DNA from 4 places in the Dickeya fangzhongdai genome. Region 2 is predicted to be linked to each of the others. Evidence: predicted binding sites of a transcription regulator. Region 2 holds the regulator's gene; each other region holds the start of a gene.
The links. Region 2 encodes CRP, which controls carbon source genes, mostly activating them, when cyclic AMP is high. Its sites were predicted from a motif close to ATGTGANNNNNNTCACAT; they were not measured.
Positions count from the first base shown of each region.

Region 1: a site for CRP is predicted at 2,245-2,262, ahead of udp (uridine phosphorylase). Genes of this name have one in related genera too.
Region 3: a site for CRP is predicted at 1,755-1,772, ahead of focA (formate transporter FocA). Genes of this name have one in related genera too.
Region 4: a site for CRP is predicted at 1,468-1,485, ahead of CVE23_RS08055 (beta-galactosidase). Genes of this name have one in related genera too.

Region 1 covers NZ_CP025003.1:205,703-209,561, reverse strand. Annotated here, with positions in the region: gene ppc (phosphoenolpyruvate carboxylase) at 1-262, shown strand, start outside; gene CVE23_RS00950 (tyrosine-protein phosphatase) at 325-1,107, opposite strand; gene udp (uridine phosphorylase) at 1,372-2,133, opposite strand; gene CVE23_RS00940 (dienelactone hydrolase family protein) at 2,421-3,248, shown strand; gene metE (5-methyltetrahydropteroyltriglutamate--homocysteine S-methyltransferase) at 3,417-3,859, opposite strand, start outside.
Region 2 covers NZ_CP025003.1:4,540,766-4,544,624, forward strand. Annotated here, with positions in the region: gene CVE23_RS20400 (YheU family protein) at 1-65, shown strand, start outside; gene CVE23_RS20405 (phosphoribulokinase) at 193-1,062, shown strand; gene CVE23_RS20410 (OsmC family protein) at 1,106-1,513, opposite strand; gene crp (cAMP-activated global transcriptional regulator CRP) at 1,843-2,475, shown strand; gene argD (bifunctional acetylornithine/succinyldiaminopimelate transaminase) at 2,564-3,787, opposite strand.
Region 3 covers NZ_CP025003.1:2,222,803-2,226,661, reverse strand. Annotated here, with positions in the region: gene ycaO (30S ribosomal protein S12 methylthiotransferase accessory factor YcaO) at 1-1,389, shown strand, start outside; gene focA (formate transporter FocA) at 1,885-2,742, shown strand; gene pflB (formate C-acetyltransferase) at 2,799-3,859, shown strand, end outside.
Region 4 covers NZ_CP025003.1:1,776,050-1,779,908, forward strand. Annotated here, with positions in the region: gene CVE23_RS08055 (beta-galactosidase) at 1-1,327, opposite strand, end outside; gene CVE23_RS08060 (LacI family DNA-binding transcriptional regulator) at 1,510-2,583, opposite strand; gene cuyB (cysteate racemase) at 2,671-3,387, opposite strand; gene hypT (hypochlorite stress DNA-binding transcriptional regulator HypT) at 3,540-3,859, shown strand, end outside.

The DNA.
Region 1 (3,859 bases), 690 kb from region 2:
GCTCGGCAAACAGCTGCGCGAGCAGTTGGAAAAAGACATCAAGGCGGTACTGACCATCTCCAACGACGACCATCTGATGGCTGACCTGCCGTGGATCGCCGAATCCATCGCGCTGCGCAACGTCTACACCGACCCGCTCAACGTGTTGCAGGCGGAACTGTTGCACCGTTCGCGTCAGCAAGACACTCTGGATCCGCAGGTAGAGCAGGCGCTGATGGTCACCATCGCCGGCGTCGCCGCCGGGATGCGCAATACCGGCTAATGACCCACCAACACAAACCGGGAGCAATAGCTCCCGGTTTGTTACTGCAATCGTTCACGACCTCACGCCAGATACTTATCCCGCAGCCCTTCCCGCACCGACGCATCCAGTCCGTAATCCTGCTCCAGCCAGTTATCCACCGAGCCATGTCGTTCACGGATAGTATGCAGCGCGGTCACCAGAAACTCTTCGCGGGCGGAAAGCACGAAATCAAAGCGCTTCAGCGCCTTTTCACTCAGGCTCGACGCCAAATCTTCCAGCAACTGGCGACGGAACGGAATCAGGGTGGATTCGGTGATCAGATAATCTTCCATAACCGTTTGTTCATCCGCGCCCAGCGCGAACAGCACCAGCGCGGAACCAATGCCGGTACGATCCTTGCCCACCGCGCAATGTTGCACCAGCGCGCCATCGTCAGGCTGGCGCAGCAACGCCACCAAATGCTGGTAGGCCGGATTGCCGAACGGCAGGCGACGGTACAGTTCCAGCATAAAAGCGCGGGAATCGAACGCTTCGAGTTTTTCCGACCCCAGCGTTTCCAGGCTGGCGGTCACTTCATGCCGTAGCGGATTGGCGGGAACCTGATGATAACGGGCGCCGGACCACAGCCGGTCGGGCCGCAGCGAGGCTTCATCCTGATCGCGATAGTCCACCACGTGCGCCACCGGCACGCTGGCGAGATGGTCGATGTCACGTTCACTCAGCATGTCCAGCGCGCCGGAGCGAAACAGCCTGCCGCGCCGGACTTGCCGCCCGTCTGCCACGCGGATCCCCCCCAAATCACGGAAATTGACGCCGCCGTCAAGCGGAAGCAACGAGGGATGCAGTAATGAGGTTAAAGTCATATTTTTCCCTGTAGTTCTCGATATTTAGTTACCGATAATTCGTTATCGATACGGAGTTATCAATGCTGAATGATTACGGTTGACTCACCGTCGAATGATGGAAACCGATTCGTATTATCAGACCTGACAATTAAATTAGCATGAAGACGGGCAGGCAGATGAACCGCGCGAGAGAAGTCCCCGCGGAAACAGAAAAAGCGGTACGAAGGCTCGGCCATATCGTACCGCCCGCGCCGAACATATCGCCCGGCGATTGAATCACACTCAGGCGCTCAGCAGTTTGCGGGCCGCCGACAACACTACGTTGACCGACGCGTGTTCCGCTTTCTGCATCGTAGCGGTATCGGGGATTTCCTGCTGAGTACGATTGACAATCACGCCCGCCACCATTCCGGCGCGCAGCCCTTGACTGGCGCACATGGTCAGCAGCGTAGCGGACTCCATTTCATAGTTCAGTACGCCCATGCTCTGCCACTCCGCCATTGACCCCTGGAAACGGCGCACCACGCGGCCGGAATAGGTGTCGTAACGCTCCTGGCCCGGATAGAAGGTATCCGAAGAAGCTGTAACGCCGACATGCAGCGTCGCCCCCGCTTCACGCGCCGCTTCCGCCAGCGCGGAAGTACAGGCGAAATCCGCCACCGCCGGGAATTCCAGCGGCGCAAAATGCAGGCTGGCGCCGTCCAGACGAACCGCCGCCGTGGTCACCAGCACATCGCCCACCGCGATATGCGGCTGGATGGCGCCGGTGGTGCCGACACGCAGAAACGTGCGCACACCCAGTTGCGCCAGCTCTTCTACCGCAATCGACGTAGACGGGCCGCCAATACCGGTGGAACAAACAATCACCGGCTTACCCGCCAGTTCCGCGCGCCAGGAAGTGAACTCCCGATGCGATGCCAGAAACACCGGGTTCTCCATCAGCCGGGCGATTTTCTCCACCCGAGCCGGATCGCCGGGCACAATCGCCAGCGTGGCACCTTGTAAATCCTGCTTTGTTAAACCGAGATGAAATACATCGGACATAAACGCCTCCAGACAACGGTCAGGTACGGAACGATCTTAGCGCACACACTGCGGCCGTTAAGTGAAGTGCGTCGCTGATTGGAAAGTAACAAACATCCATTTACATTAATATTGTGATTTTAATCACAATTTAAACTGTAATCACCCGACGTTGCGTCACGCAATGTGGCACCGATTGCCTTATCGGGTTGCCGGTATTCGCAATACACTACAAAGTTCCTACACTTGCTTAACGCGGGGGCGGCATTATCCCGCTGGCAGATTCCAGTCTTGATAAAGGAAAGGCAATGAAAACCGATGAGCTACTGACACTCAGAGAGACCACACGGGCATTTTCGCCAGCCGTCATGCCGCTGGCTTCTTCCGCGATGACTACTGACGCCGCCGGGCTGGTCGCCGGCGAGACCACCATCCCTTCGCAGGGCGACAACCTGCCCGCGTATATTGCCAAACCGGAAAAAGCCGACGGCCCGCTGCCGATCGTACTGGTGGTGCAGGAAATCTTTGGCGTGCATGAGCACATCCGCGATGTATGCCGGCGACTGGCAAAACAAGGCTATCTGGCGATCGCGCCGGAACTCTATTTCCGTCAGGGCGACCCGCAACAGTACAGCGACATTCCCACACTGCTGAGCGAACTGGTCAGCAAGGTGCCGGATAATCAGGTGCTGTCCGACCTCGACCACACCGCGCATTGGGCGGTGCGCCAGGGTGGCGACGCCAGTCGGCTGGCGATCACCGGTTTCTGCTGGGGCGGCCGCATCAGTTGGCTGTACGCTGCGCACAATCCGCAGTTAAAAGCCGCCGTCGCCTGGTACGGCAAACTGGTCGCCGAAAAAACGCTGACCTCGCCTCAACACCCGGTGGACGTGGCGAAAGACCTGAGCGCGCCGGTGCTGGGCCTGTACGGCGGGCAGGATAAAGGCATTTCGCTGGAGCAGGTGGAAACCATGCGTCAGGCGCTACGGGCGGTCAATGCCGATGCGGAGATCGTGGTCTACCCGGAAGCGGAGCATGCTTTCCATGCCGATTACCGCGCTACTTACCACGAAGCCTCGGCCAAAGACGGCTGGCAACGCATGCTGGAGTGGTTCGCCCGCTACGGCGTGGTGTAACCCCGCAACAAATGTAAAAAGGGAGACGCTATCGTCTCCCTTTTTCATGTCAGGCGGTGATGCGGAACGTCCCGGCCCTGTGCGTCACATCCTGTGGTTCACGCGCGTCCTGTCATCCTTTGCGCCATTCCTCATCACCGTGTTCGGTTACTGACTGTTTTCGCTAACTTACTCGGCGGTTTCGCGCAGACGTTTCGCTGCCTGCACCATGTTCGCCAGCGACTGACGGGTTTCCGGCCAGCCGCGGGTTTTCAGGCCGCAGTCCGGGTTAACCCACAGACGTTCGGACGGAATACGCTGGGCCGCTTTGCGCAGCAGCGCTTCAATCCACTCTACGCTCGGCACGTTCGGCGAGTGAATGTCGTACACGCCTGGGCCGATTTCATTCGGGTACTCGAACTCTTCGAACGATTCCAGCAGTTCCATGTCGGAACGCGAGGTTTCGATGGTGATCACGTCCGCATCCAGTGCCGCGATGGAATCCATGATGTCGTTGAATTCGCAGTAGCACATGTGGGTGTGGATCTGGGTGTCGTCTTTCGCTACCGCCGCGTTCAGGCGGAACGCATCGACCGCCCACTCCAGATAAGCAGCCCAGTCGGAGCGGTGCA
Region 2 (3,859 bases):
TGCATGAAACCGTCAATATCATGCCCCGCAGTCAGCTCAGCAGCGGTGAACGGTATCAGCCCTGAATCAATCGCTTAAAAACGTAAATTGGCGTGTCACCGCGGTATAAACATGCTAACAATTATCAGATATCTCTGACCGGAGTTGGCACCATTCACCGGAGGTTGCACCATTCACCGGAGGTTGCACACCATGTCGCACCAGCATCCAATTATCGCGGTCACCGGCTCCAGCGGTGCGGGGACCACCACCACCAGTCTGGCGTTTCGCAAGATTTTCCAGCAACTGAATCTTCGCGCCGCGTTGGTGGATGGCGACAGCTATCACCGTTACACCCGGCCGGAAATGGATATGGCGATCCGCAAGGCGCGGGATTTGGGCCGCCACATCAGCTATTTCGGGCCGGAAGCGAACGACTTCTGCCAGCTAGAACACTCCTTTATCGAATACGGCCACAGCGGCACCGGCCAGACCCGCAAATACCTGCACACTTACGACGAGGCGATTCCCTACAATCAGGTGCCGGGCACCTTCACCCCGTGGGAGCCGATGCCGGAACCGACCGATCTGTTGTTCTACGAAGGGTTGCACGGCGGCGTAGTCACCGACCAGCACGATGTGGCGCAGCATGTCGACCTGCTGGTCGGCGTGGTGCCGATCGTCAACCTGGAGTGGATTCAAAAGCTGGTGCGCGATATCAACGAGCGCGGTCACTCCCGCGAAGCGGTAATGGATTCCGTCGTACGTTCGATGGAAGATTACATCACCCACATCACTCCGCAGTTTTCCCGCACGCATATCAACTTTCAGCGCGTGCCGACGGTGGACACCTCCAACCCGTTTGCCGCCAAAGCCATTCCGTCGATGGACGAAAGTTTTGTGGTCATCCACTTTCAGGGGCTGGACCACATTGATTATCCCTACCTGCTGGCGATGCTGCAGGGTTCGTTCATTTCCCACATCAACACGCTGGTGGTGCCGGGCGGCAAAATGGGGCTGGCGATGGAGTTGATCATGATGCCGCTGGTGCAGCGGTTAGTAGAAGGTAATCATATTGATTAAGCGACGCGGCGGGCGGTGAAGTTAGCCGCCGCGTGCAGGCAATTCAGTCGAGCGCGATCACTTCATGGCTGTGGGTAATCGTCACCGCCTTCTCCAGCATCAGCGCCACGGAGCAGTATTTCTCCGCCGACAGCGACACCGCGCGCTCTACCGCCTTGTCGTTCAGCCCCTTGCCGGTAACGATAAAGTGCAGGTTGATGGCGGTGAACAGGCGCGGCGCTTCCGCACGGCGTTCAGAGGTCAGACGCACTTCGCAGTCCGCCACATCATGACGGCCTTTCTGCAGGATAGACACCACATCAATGGCGCTGCACCCGCCTGCCGCCATCAGCACCATTTCCATCGGGCTGGGGGCTTTATCGCCGGCGTTACCGTCCATCAGCAACTGATGTCCGGACGCGGATTCGCCAAGAAACGTTAACCCTTCAACCCATTTCACCCGAGCCTGCATAAGTTTGCCCTCAATCAATTATTTTTGAAATTTTACACCGCTTATGTACAAAAAAGCCTGATAATCAGAGCTTAATCATGCTGAAGCGAGACAACACAAGACACTACACTCAACCTGTGTTACAAACGAAGAAGTAAACCGGTGTATGTTGAGCCTCTGCAAGACCCGCAGCCGGCTTACTGGCGTCATCCGATAGACAGCCTCAGTATATTTATTCCCTGACGTCATTCCGCCAGGACGGAATTGAATTATAACTATGTTATCACGCCGTACAGGGAACTCTGAGCCCTGTGATTTGCGCAGTGAATTACAACAGAGGATAACAGCGAATGGTTCTCGGCAAACCGCAAACAGACCCGACTCTCGAATGGTTCCTTTCTCATTGCCACATTCACAAGTACCCATCGAAGAGCACTCTGATTCATCAGGGTGAAAAAGCAGAGACGCTTTACTACATCGTGAAAGGCTCGGTTGCCGTGCTGATCAAGGATGAAGAAGGCAAGGAAATGATTCTTTCTTATCTGAATCAGGGCGATTTTATCGGCGAACTTGGCTTGTTCGAAGATGGGCAGGAACGCAGTGCGTGGGTCCGGGCGAAGACTGCCTGCGAAGTCGCTGAGATTTCCTATAAAAAATTCCGCCAGCTGATTCAGGTCAACCCGGATATTCTGATGCGGTTGTCCTCGCAGATGGCGCGCCGCCTGCAGGTGACCTCGCAGAAAGTCGGCAACCTGGCGTTCCTCGACGTTACCGGTCGTATCGCGCAAACCCTGCTCAACCTGGCCAAGCAGCCGGACGCCATGACCCACCCGGACGGCATGCAGATCAAGATCACCCGACAGGAGATCGGCCAGATTGTCGGCTGTTCCCGCGAAACCGTCGGTCGTATCCTGAAAATGCTGGAAGATCAGAACCTGATTTCCGCCCACGGTAAAACCATCGTGGTGTACGGCACCCGCTGATTATCATCCACCGGATCAACATCAGCCGGATCAAAAAGAGCGTGCCCAGGCACGCTCTTGTCGTTTTAGTGGAAAGAAAAACCGCGGCTTACGCGCCTTTCACCACCCGCTCCACTGCTTTTCCGAACAGCGCCATGCCTTGATCGATCTCTTCCGGGGTAATCACCAGCGACGGCACGAAGCGAATCACGTCCGGCCCCGCCACCAGAACCATCAACCCCAGATCCGCCGATGCCGCCAGGAAATCCCGGGCGCGGCCATGCCAGGCCGGTTTCAGCTGCGCGCCCAGCAGCAGCCCCATGCCGCGGATTTCGTCGAAAATATCGTACTGCGCGTTGATACTCTCCAGCGCGGACACAAAGCGCGCATGGCGATCCACCACTCCGGACAACACTTCCGGCGTATTGATCACATCCAGCGCCGCTTCCGCCACGGCGCAGGCCAACGGATTGCCGCCGTAAGTCGTGCCGTGGGTGCCGACCGCCATTACCGACGCGATCTCTTCCGTAGTCAGCATCGCGCTGATCGGGAAACCGCCGCCCAGCGCTTTGGCGGTGGTCAGAATGTCCGGCGTGATGCCGTAATGCATATAAGAGAACAGCTTGCCGCTGCGGCCCATGCCGCACTGCACTTCATCAAACACCAGCAGCGCCTGATACTGGTCGCACAGCTCGCGAACCCCTTTGAGAAACGCCGGCGTGGCAGGCGTGATGCCGCCTTCGCCCTGAATCGGTTCCAGTACCACCGCGCAGGTGTGGTCATCCATCACCGCTTTTACCGCATCCAGATCGTTAAACGGCACGTGCACGATGTCCGCCGGTTTCGGGCCGAAACCATCGGCGTATTTCGGCTGGCCGCCGACGGAAACGGTGAACAGCGTACGACCGTGGAACGACTGATAAAACGAAATGATCTTGGTTTTGTACGGGCTGTGGCGGGTAATGGCGTAATGACGAGCCAGCTTGAATGCCGCTTCGTTGGCTTCCGCGCCGGAGTTGGCGAAAAAGACGCGGTCGGCAAAGGTCGCATTAATCAGTTTGGTGGCCAAACGCAGCGCCGGTTCGTTAGTGAACACGTTGCTGGTGTGCCACAGGGTTTCGCCCTGCTCTTTCAACGCCGCCACCAGCGCCGGATGGCAGTGCCCCAGCGCCGTCACCGCGATGCCGCCGGAGAAATCGATATATTCCTTGCCCTGCTGATCCCAGACACGGCTCCCTTTGCCTTTTACCGGCACAAACTGCGCGGGTGCATAAACCGGAAGAATTACCTTATCGTAAGTATCCCGTGTTACTGCTGCTTTCTCTGTCGCCATTTGCTGCCCCGTTGTGATATCCGTGGTTTTCGAGTGAAAATATAGTCATTAAATATGCATAAAAAATCAAAA
Region 3 (3,859 bases), 2.3 Mb from region 2:
CTGCACGCCTTTTACGACCCGGAACAACAGTTGATCGCCAGCGACCTGGTGGACCTGCAATCAGGCAACCACAATCGCGGCATCTGCGCCCTGCCGTTTACCCGTCAGTCCGACCAGCAGACGGTGTATATCCCGATGAATATCGTCGGCAACCTGTATGTGTCGAACGGCATGTCCGCAGGCAATACCCGTAATGAAGCACGGGTGCAGGGGCTATCTGAAGTATTCGAACGCTATGTGAAGAATCGTATTATCGCCGAAGCCATCAGCCTGCCGGCGATTCCGGCCGACGTGCTGTCGCGTTATCCGGGCGTGGTGGAAGCCATTGCCACGCTTGAGCAGGAAGGCTTCCCGATTTTCGCCTATGACGCCTCTCTCGGCGGTCAGTACCCGGTGATCTGCGTGGTGCTGTTTAACCCGGCCAACGGCACCTGCTTTGCCTCGTTTGGCGCACATCCGGATTTCGGCGTGGCGCTGGAGCGTACCGTCACCGAATTGCTGCAAGGCCGCGGGCTGAAAGATCTGGACGTATTTACGCCGCCAACGTTCGATGATGAAGAAGTTGCAGAGCATACCAACCTGGAAACTCACTTTATCGATTCCAGCGGCCTGATTTCCTGGGATCTGTTTAAAACTCAGGCGGACTACGCGTTCGCCGACTGGAACTTCAGCGGCACCACCGAGCAGGAATTCGCAACGCTGATGGCGATCTTCAATAAAGAAGACAAAGAAGTGTATATCGCCGATTACGAACACCTGTCGGTGTACGCCTGCCGCATTCTGGTACCGGGCATGTCGGACATCTATCCGGCGGAAGACCTGTTGCTGGCGAACAACAGCATGGGCGCGCATCTGCGCGAAACCCTGCTGTCCTTGCCGGACAGCCAATGGGAAAAAGCGGATTATCTGACGCTGTTGCAGCAACTGGACGATGAAGGGCTGGATGATTTTACCCGCGTACGCGAGCTGTTAGGGATAGCAACCGGCAAAGACAACGGCTGGTTCACACTGCGCATTGGCGAACTGAAATCCATGCTGGCTCTGGCCGGCGGTGACCTGGAGCAGGCCCTGAGCTGGACGGAATGGTCACTGGATTTCAACCAATCCGTCTTTGCCCCAGCGCGCAGTAATTACTACCGTTGCCTGCAAACGCTGCTGCAACTAGCGCTGGAGCCTGAACGCGACCCCGCCCAGTATTACGATGCATTCGTGCGCATGTACGGGCAGGACGCCGTTGACGCTGCAAGCGCCGCCATTGCCGGCGAACAGTGCTTCTACGGTCTGTTCACCGTCGATGCTGACCTGAAAGCGCTGCCGGCTCACCAGTCGTTGCTGGCTGCTTACGAAAAATTGCAGCGCGCTAAGCGCCAGCACTGGCAGGTAAAATAAGCCGGACCTGTAGCTGACCGGATGGCCTTCCGTCATCCGGTCAGGTCTTCACCACAGGCTACGGCTGCATTTCCGTATATATCTTTTTTACAGTATTACCACCGGGCAACACGATTGATGTTATTTTAAGCCTCGCCTATTCCCTTATTTTTATATGGGTATATGAGCCTCGTTGCGAGATATTTATTTTTAATAAAAGCACTATTGTTATCGAATGGTAAATAACAAATTAAATAATATAAAACTCAAGTGTAGAATCACTACAAAAACTTATTTTATTTAACGCCAAATAGGTAAACAGAACCCTTAATTCAACTGTTTTTATAATTTTTAAAAAATATTTTTTAAATTAAAATCAATGCATTAAGTGAAAAACACCCCATAAAGCCGCTCCTGATCAGCCTAATAAATTCCAGCGGTATGATCCACGTCAAATTATGACGAATAACCCTTTGTTAGTATCTCACCGTAGATAAACTTTAAGAGAGAGTTAGTGTGAAAGCTGACAACCCCTTCACCCTGTTATTACCGCCGGCGATGGCGAAAGTCGCTGAAGATGCCGGTGTCTATAAAGCAACAAAACAACCGCTTACTGCGTTTTTTCTGGCGATTACCGCCGGTGTGTTCATCTCAATAGCGTTCGTTTTTTACATCACCGCCACTACCGGTTCTTCATCCATGCCGTATGGTATGGCTAAACTGGTAGGAGGCATCTGCTTCTCTATGGGGTTGATGCTGGTGGTGGTCTGCGGCGCAGATCTGTTTACCTCTACTGTGCTTACCGTGATTGCCAAGGCCAGCGGCCGCATCACCTGGAAACAGTTGGGGATGAACTGGCTCAACGTTTATATCGGCAACCTGGTTGGCGCTTTGTTCTTCGTAGCGTTGATCTGGTTTTCCGGCGAGTTCATGGTAGCGAATGGCGCCTGGGGGCTGAATGTCTTGCAAACCGCCAGCCATAAGCTGGAGCATTCATTCGTTGAAGCGCTGTGCCTTGGGATTCTGGCGAACCTGATGGTTTGTCTGGCGGTGTGGATGAGCTACTCTGGTCATACCCTGACCGACAAGATGCTGGCCATGATCCTGCCGGTCGCCATGTTCGTCGCCAGCGGCTTTGAACATAGCATCGCCAACATGTTCATGATCCCGATGGGGATTGTGATTAAGAACTTCGCTCCAGATGCATTCTGGCACGCCATCAGCATGACGCCGGGCCAGTTTGAGCACTTGACCGTCAGCAACTTTATTGTCGATAACCTGATTCCTGTCACGATCGGCAACATCATTGGCGGTGGATTGCTGGTAGGGTTGACTTACTGGGTCATCTATTTGCGCGGTGGAGATCAGCACTAAGCTGCTGTCGGCCGCAACGTCGGGTTATAAAAATCCAAATCAAAGGTAGGTGTAATATGACCGAACTTAATCAGAAACTCGCCCAGGCTTGGGAAGGTTTTAGCAAAGGCGAATGGCAGAATGGCGTCAACGTACGTGACTTCATTCAGAAAAACTACGCGCCGTATGAAGGTGATGAATCATTCCTGGCTGGCGCTACCCCGGCAACCACTAAACTGTGGGATGCCGTTATGGAAGGCATCAAACAGGAAAACCGCACTCACGCGCCGGTTGACTTCGATACCAATGTAGCTGCCACCATTACCTCTCATGATGCCGGTTATATCGACCAGAAACTGGAACAAATCGTCGGTCTGCAAACTGATGCGCCATTGAAACGTGCGCTGATTCCGTTCGGCGGTATCAAAATGGTTGAAGGCTCCTGTAAGGTTTATGGCCGTGAACTGGATCCGCAACTGAAAAAAATCTTCACCGAATACCGTAAAACCCACAACCAGGGTGTATTCGATGTTTATACCCCGGATATCCTGCGCTGCCGTAAATCTGGCGTACTGACCGGTCTGCCGGACGCTTACGGCCGTGGCCGTATCATCGGCGACTATCGTCGTGTTGCTCTGTACGGTATCGACTACCTGATGGCGGACAAATTCGCCCAGTTCACGTCCCTGCAGACCAAACTGGAAAACGGAGAAGATCTGGAAGCAACTATCCGCCTGCGTGAAGAAATCGCTGACCAGCACCATGCGCTGTCACAGATCAAAGAGATGGCAGCGAAGTATGGCTGCGATATCTCCGGCCCGGCAACCAATGCCAAAGAAGCGGTTCAGTGGACTTACTTCGGCTATCTGGCTGCGGTGAAATCTCAGAACGGCGCCGCCATGTCCTTCGGTCGTGTCTCCACCTTCCTGGATATCTTCATCGAACGTGACCTGAAAGCGGGCAAAATCACCGAACAGGACGCTCAGGAACTGATCGACCACCTGGTGATGAAACTGCGTATGGTGCGCTTCCTGCGTACCCCGGAATACGATGAACTGTTCTCCGGCGACCCGATCTGGGCAACTGAGTCTCTGGCCGGTATGGGTCTGGATGGCCGCACGCTGGTTACTAAAAACAG
Region 4 (3,859 bases), 2.3 Mb from region 2:
GCCAGCGCGGGTCGTCGGACAGGCGGCTCATTGGCTGCATGCCGTGAGTCTCGATGTTGGCTTCGTCCACCACGTACAGGCCATAACGGTCGCATAGCCGATACCACAGCGGATGATTGGGATAGTGAGAGCAGCGCACCGCGTTGAAGTTGTGCTGCTTCATTAACAGAATATCCTGCCGCATGGTCGCCTCATCAATGGCCTGACCGCGTTGCGGGTGGTGTTCATGGCGGTTGACGCCGCGAATCAGCAGCGGCTGACCATTGAGCAGCAGCAGGCCGTTACGGATGGCGACCTCGCGAAAGCCGATGTCATAAGCTTCCGCTTCCGCCAGCGTGCCGTCGGCGTGCTCCAGCGCCACCACCGCCCGATACAGATTGGGTTCTTCCGCGCTCCACAGCGCGGGCCGCTCCACCTCCAGTTGCAGGCTTACGCGGTCATGGTAGGCGCCGCGTTCATCGATCGCCGGCGTGCCGAACGGCGCGCGGCTTTCACCCACCAGTTGCCCGCCGCGCCACAGCTGCACATGCAGTTGCCACGCCTGCGCCTGTTCTTCCGACAGATTAGCCTGCGCGGTAACGCACAGCGCGCCCTGCGTGTAGCTGTGGCGCAGCGGGGTGGTGATCTGCACATCGCGCAGATGCACCGCCGGTTTATGCAGCAGGTAGACGTCGCGGTAAATGCCGCTCATGCGCCACATGTCCTGATCTTCCAGATAGGTGCCGTCAGACCAGCGTAGCACCATCACCGCCAGCCGGTTTTCTCCCGGCTGCAGGCAGGGCGTCAGGTCGAACTCCGCCGGTAGCCGGCTGTCCTGGGAATAGCCGACCCATTTGCCGTTGCACCACAGGTGAAAGGCGGAATTCACGCCGTCGAACACGATGCGGGTCTGGCCCTGCGCCAGCCAGTCGGCGTTAACTGAGAATGTGAGCGAGTAACAACCGGTGGGGTTGTCTTGCGGTACGAACGGCGGATTGACCGGTATCGGGTATTTGATGTTGGTGTAAATCGGCGCGTCGTAACCTGCCAACTGCCAGTTAGATGGCACGGCGATAGCGTCAGCGTCGGTCAGATCCTGCATCAGCCACTGTTCCGGCACCGCTTCCGGGCGTGGGAAATAGCTGAAGGTCCATGCGCCATTCAGCCACTGACGCCGCTCGGAAGGCTGGTCGTCACGCGCAGCGTCGAGACTGCGCCAGCTGGAAAACGGCGGATGGGCGTCCAGCCGGCGAGCGTGAGGACAAGCCGGGTTTTCCCAGTCGCGTCTGGCCAGAATATCCGCCAGCGAGATGCCGGATAGAGGAACGTAAGCGGAAGCAGTGGACATAAAGCAGGCTTTCCTTTGTTGGCTGAAAGTGAGTGGCTGAAATCGCCCGACTGGCGGATGAACAAAAATTGTTATCCGCTCACAATTTTACTGGCAGGATCGCGGCTTGCCGGGCGTGAGTAAAGCGCAAGGACGCCGGAAAGTGGCGTCGATCACAAAACCAATCGGCGTTGGGGAATGGATTAGCGTTGTAACTGCCGCGCCAGTGTAATCAGCTGTAGCGCTACGTCTTGCGGCGACAGGATGGAGGGTTGCCAGGCGGCGGTGGTCTGACGGGGGATCAGCGTGGTTTTCAGCCGCAGCGGGGCGGGGGTGTGCGGGTGTTGCAGGCATTCCAGCAGCCGGTTGACGCTTTCCCGGCCCAGTTGCCGGAAGTCCTGACGGATGGTGGTCAACGGCGGCTGGAAATAGGCGCTGTCGCGGGTGTCGTCAAAGCCGATCACTGAGATCTGTTCCGGTACCCGCAGACCATACTCGTGGATGGCCCGCAAAACGCCCAGCGCCATTTGATCGTTGGCGACGGCAATGGCGGTCGGGCGAACCGCATTCGCCAGCAGCAGATGCGCCTGCTGATAGCCGGAACTGGCGCTCCAGTCGCCTTCCGCCATAGCGCAGGGCGTCAGCAGATGGGCCGCAAGCGCCTGTTGCCAGCCTTCATAACGCAGCCGGGCGGATACCGAGCTTTGCGGGCCGGCAAGCAAGGCAATCCGGCGATGGCCCAGCTCCACCAGATGATCGATAGCCAGTTTGGTGCCCTGATGCGGGTCGAATATCACGCTGGGCAGGTCGGCGGCGGGGGAGGTGTCGAGAAACAGCGCCGGCGTGGCGGCGCACAGCTGGTGGATTTGCTCCGCCGCTTCCTGTTCCAGCGGCACGTTGACGATCACGCCGTCCACCCGTTGCGCCAGCAGTTCATTGACCGCGCGCTGAACGTCATTGCCATCGACGGCGCGCAGCATGGATATCACCACGTTGAATCCCAGTTCGCTGGCGGTGGTTTTAATCGCGGCGGCAATTTGGGAGGGCGCGTGCAGCGACAGGTCGATGGTCGCCAGCCCGATGGTGGTGGCGCTGCGGCGCGCCAGTTGCTGGGCCACCCGGTTGGGGATGTAGTGGAGCGCGGCCATTGCCTGCTCCACTTTTCCCCGGGTTCGGTCTGAGACATGAGGCGCTTGATTCAGCACCCGGGAGACTGTCTGGTACGATACCCCGGCGTAAGCCGCCACGTCATTGAGCGTTACTGGTTTCGCTTTCATGGTTCTCTGTTAATCAGTCCCTGTATTGTCACCTGACGTTATCATAACAAAGGCTGGCGACAGTAGACTGCGACCGACAGAGAAAAATTACGCGGCGACCGGTGGATGCGTTACCTGCTGGTAATACCAGGCGATGGTTTTTCTGATCAGCGCATCGGTGGCATCCAGATAGGCGTCTGGCTCGGCGACGGCTTCCGGCTCCAGAATCAGCGGCAGCTCGGTACAACCCAGAATGATTTTTTCCACGCCCCGCTGCCGCAGCGAGTCGACCACCGGCAGCAGCAGCGCCCGGGCTTGCGCGGCATCGCCCGCCTTGTAGGCGTAGATACTGTTCATCACCGCGTCCTGCTGCTCGTCGGTCGGTAATGTGCAGCGCACCTGTTGATCGGCCAGTGCGTGCTGGTAAATTTCGCCGCGCACGGTGGCGGTGGTGGCCAGGATGGCGACGTGACGGACGCGCTGTTCAGCCACCTGCTGACAGGTAGCGTCAATAATGCTGATCATCTCCAACTGGGTATACCGCTTCAAATCCTCGAACCAGTAATGCGCGGTGTTGCAGGGAATGATGATGCAGGTCGCGCCGGCTCTCTCCAGAATTTTCATGTACTCCACCATTTTCTTCAGCGGTGAGGCGCTGTGATTGAGAATACATTGGGTACGATCGGGAATATCCGGGATAGAAACCGCGATCACCGGAATATGTTCCTGATCCTTTCTGGCCGGAGTATGCCGGATGAGTTTTTGCATGGCATCCACGGTCGCACCGGGTCCCATGCCGCCAAGAATGCCGACTACAGGATTCACGTTTTCCGCCTCATTGATGGTGATGTTGGAGTGGAAAAATCATCGCACAGCGCCCGGAAATGTGAATTGCGAAATTCCCATCCTCTATGTATGTTTTGCATAACTGTGCTGGCGTTATGCGCGTAATGCGTTTTTCTGAAAGGTGAGTGTCGATGCTAAATAACATTGAAACCAAATGGTTATACGATTTTATCGCACTGGAGGAGCACCGCAGTTTTACGCTGGCAGCCGAGACGCGCAACATTTCCCAGTCGTCATTCAGCCGACGAATCCGGGCGCTGGAAGAGGCGGTGGGGTTCGATATTTTCGACCGCGGCGCCCAGCCGTTGCAACTGACCGAACCGGGCAAGATTTTTCACGCCCATATCCGCAACACCCTCGACGATCTGGAATACCAGATTCACAAACTGCACGGCGGCAGCCATTACAAGAACAAGATCACGATTGCGGCGGCGCATTCGCTGTCGGTGTT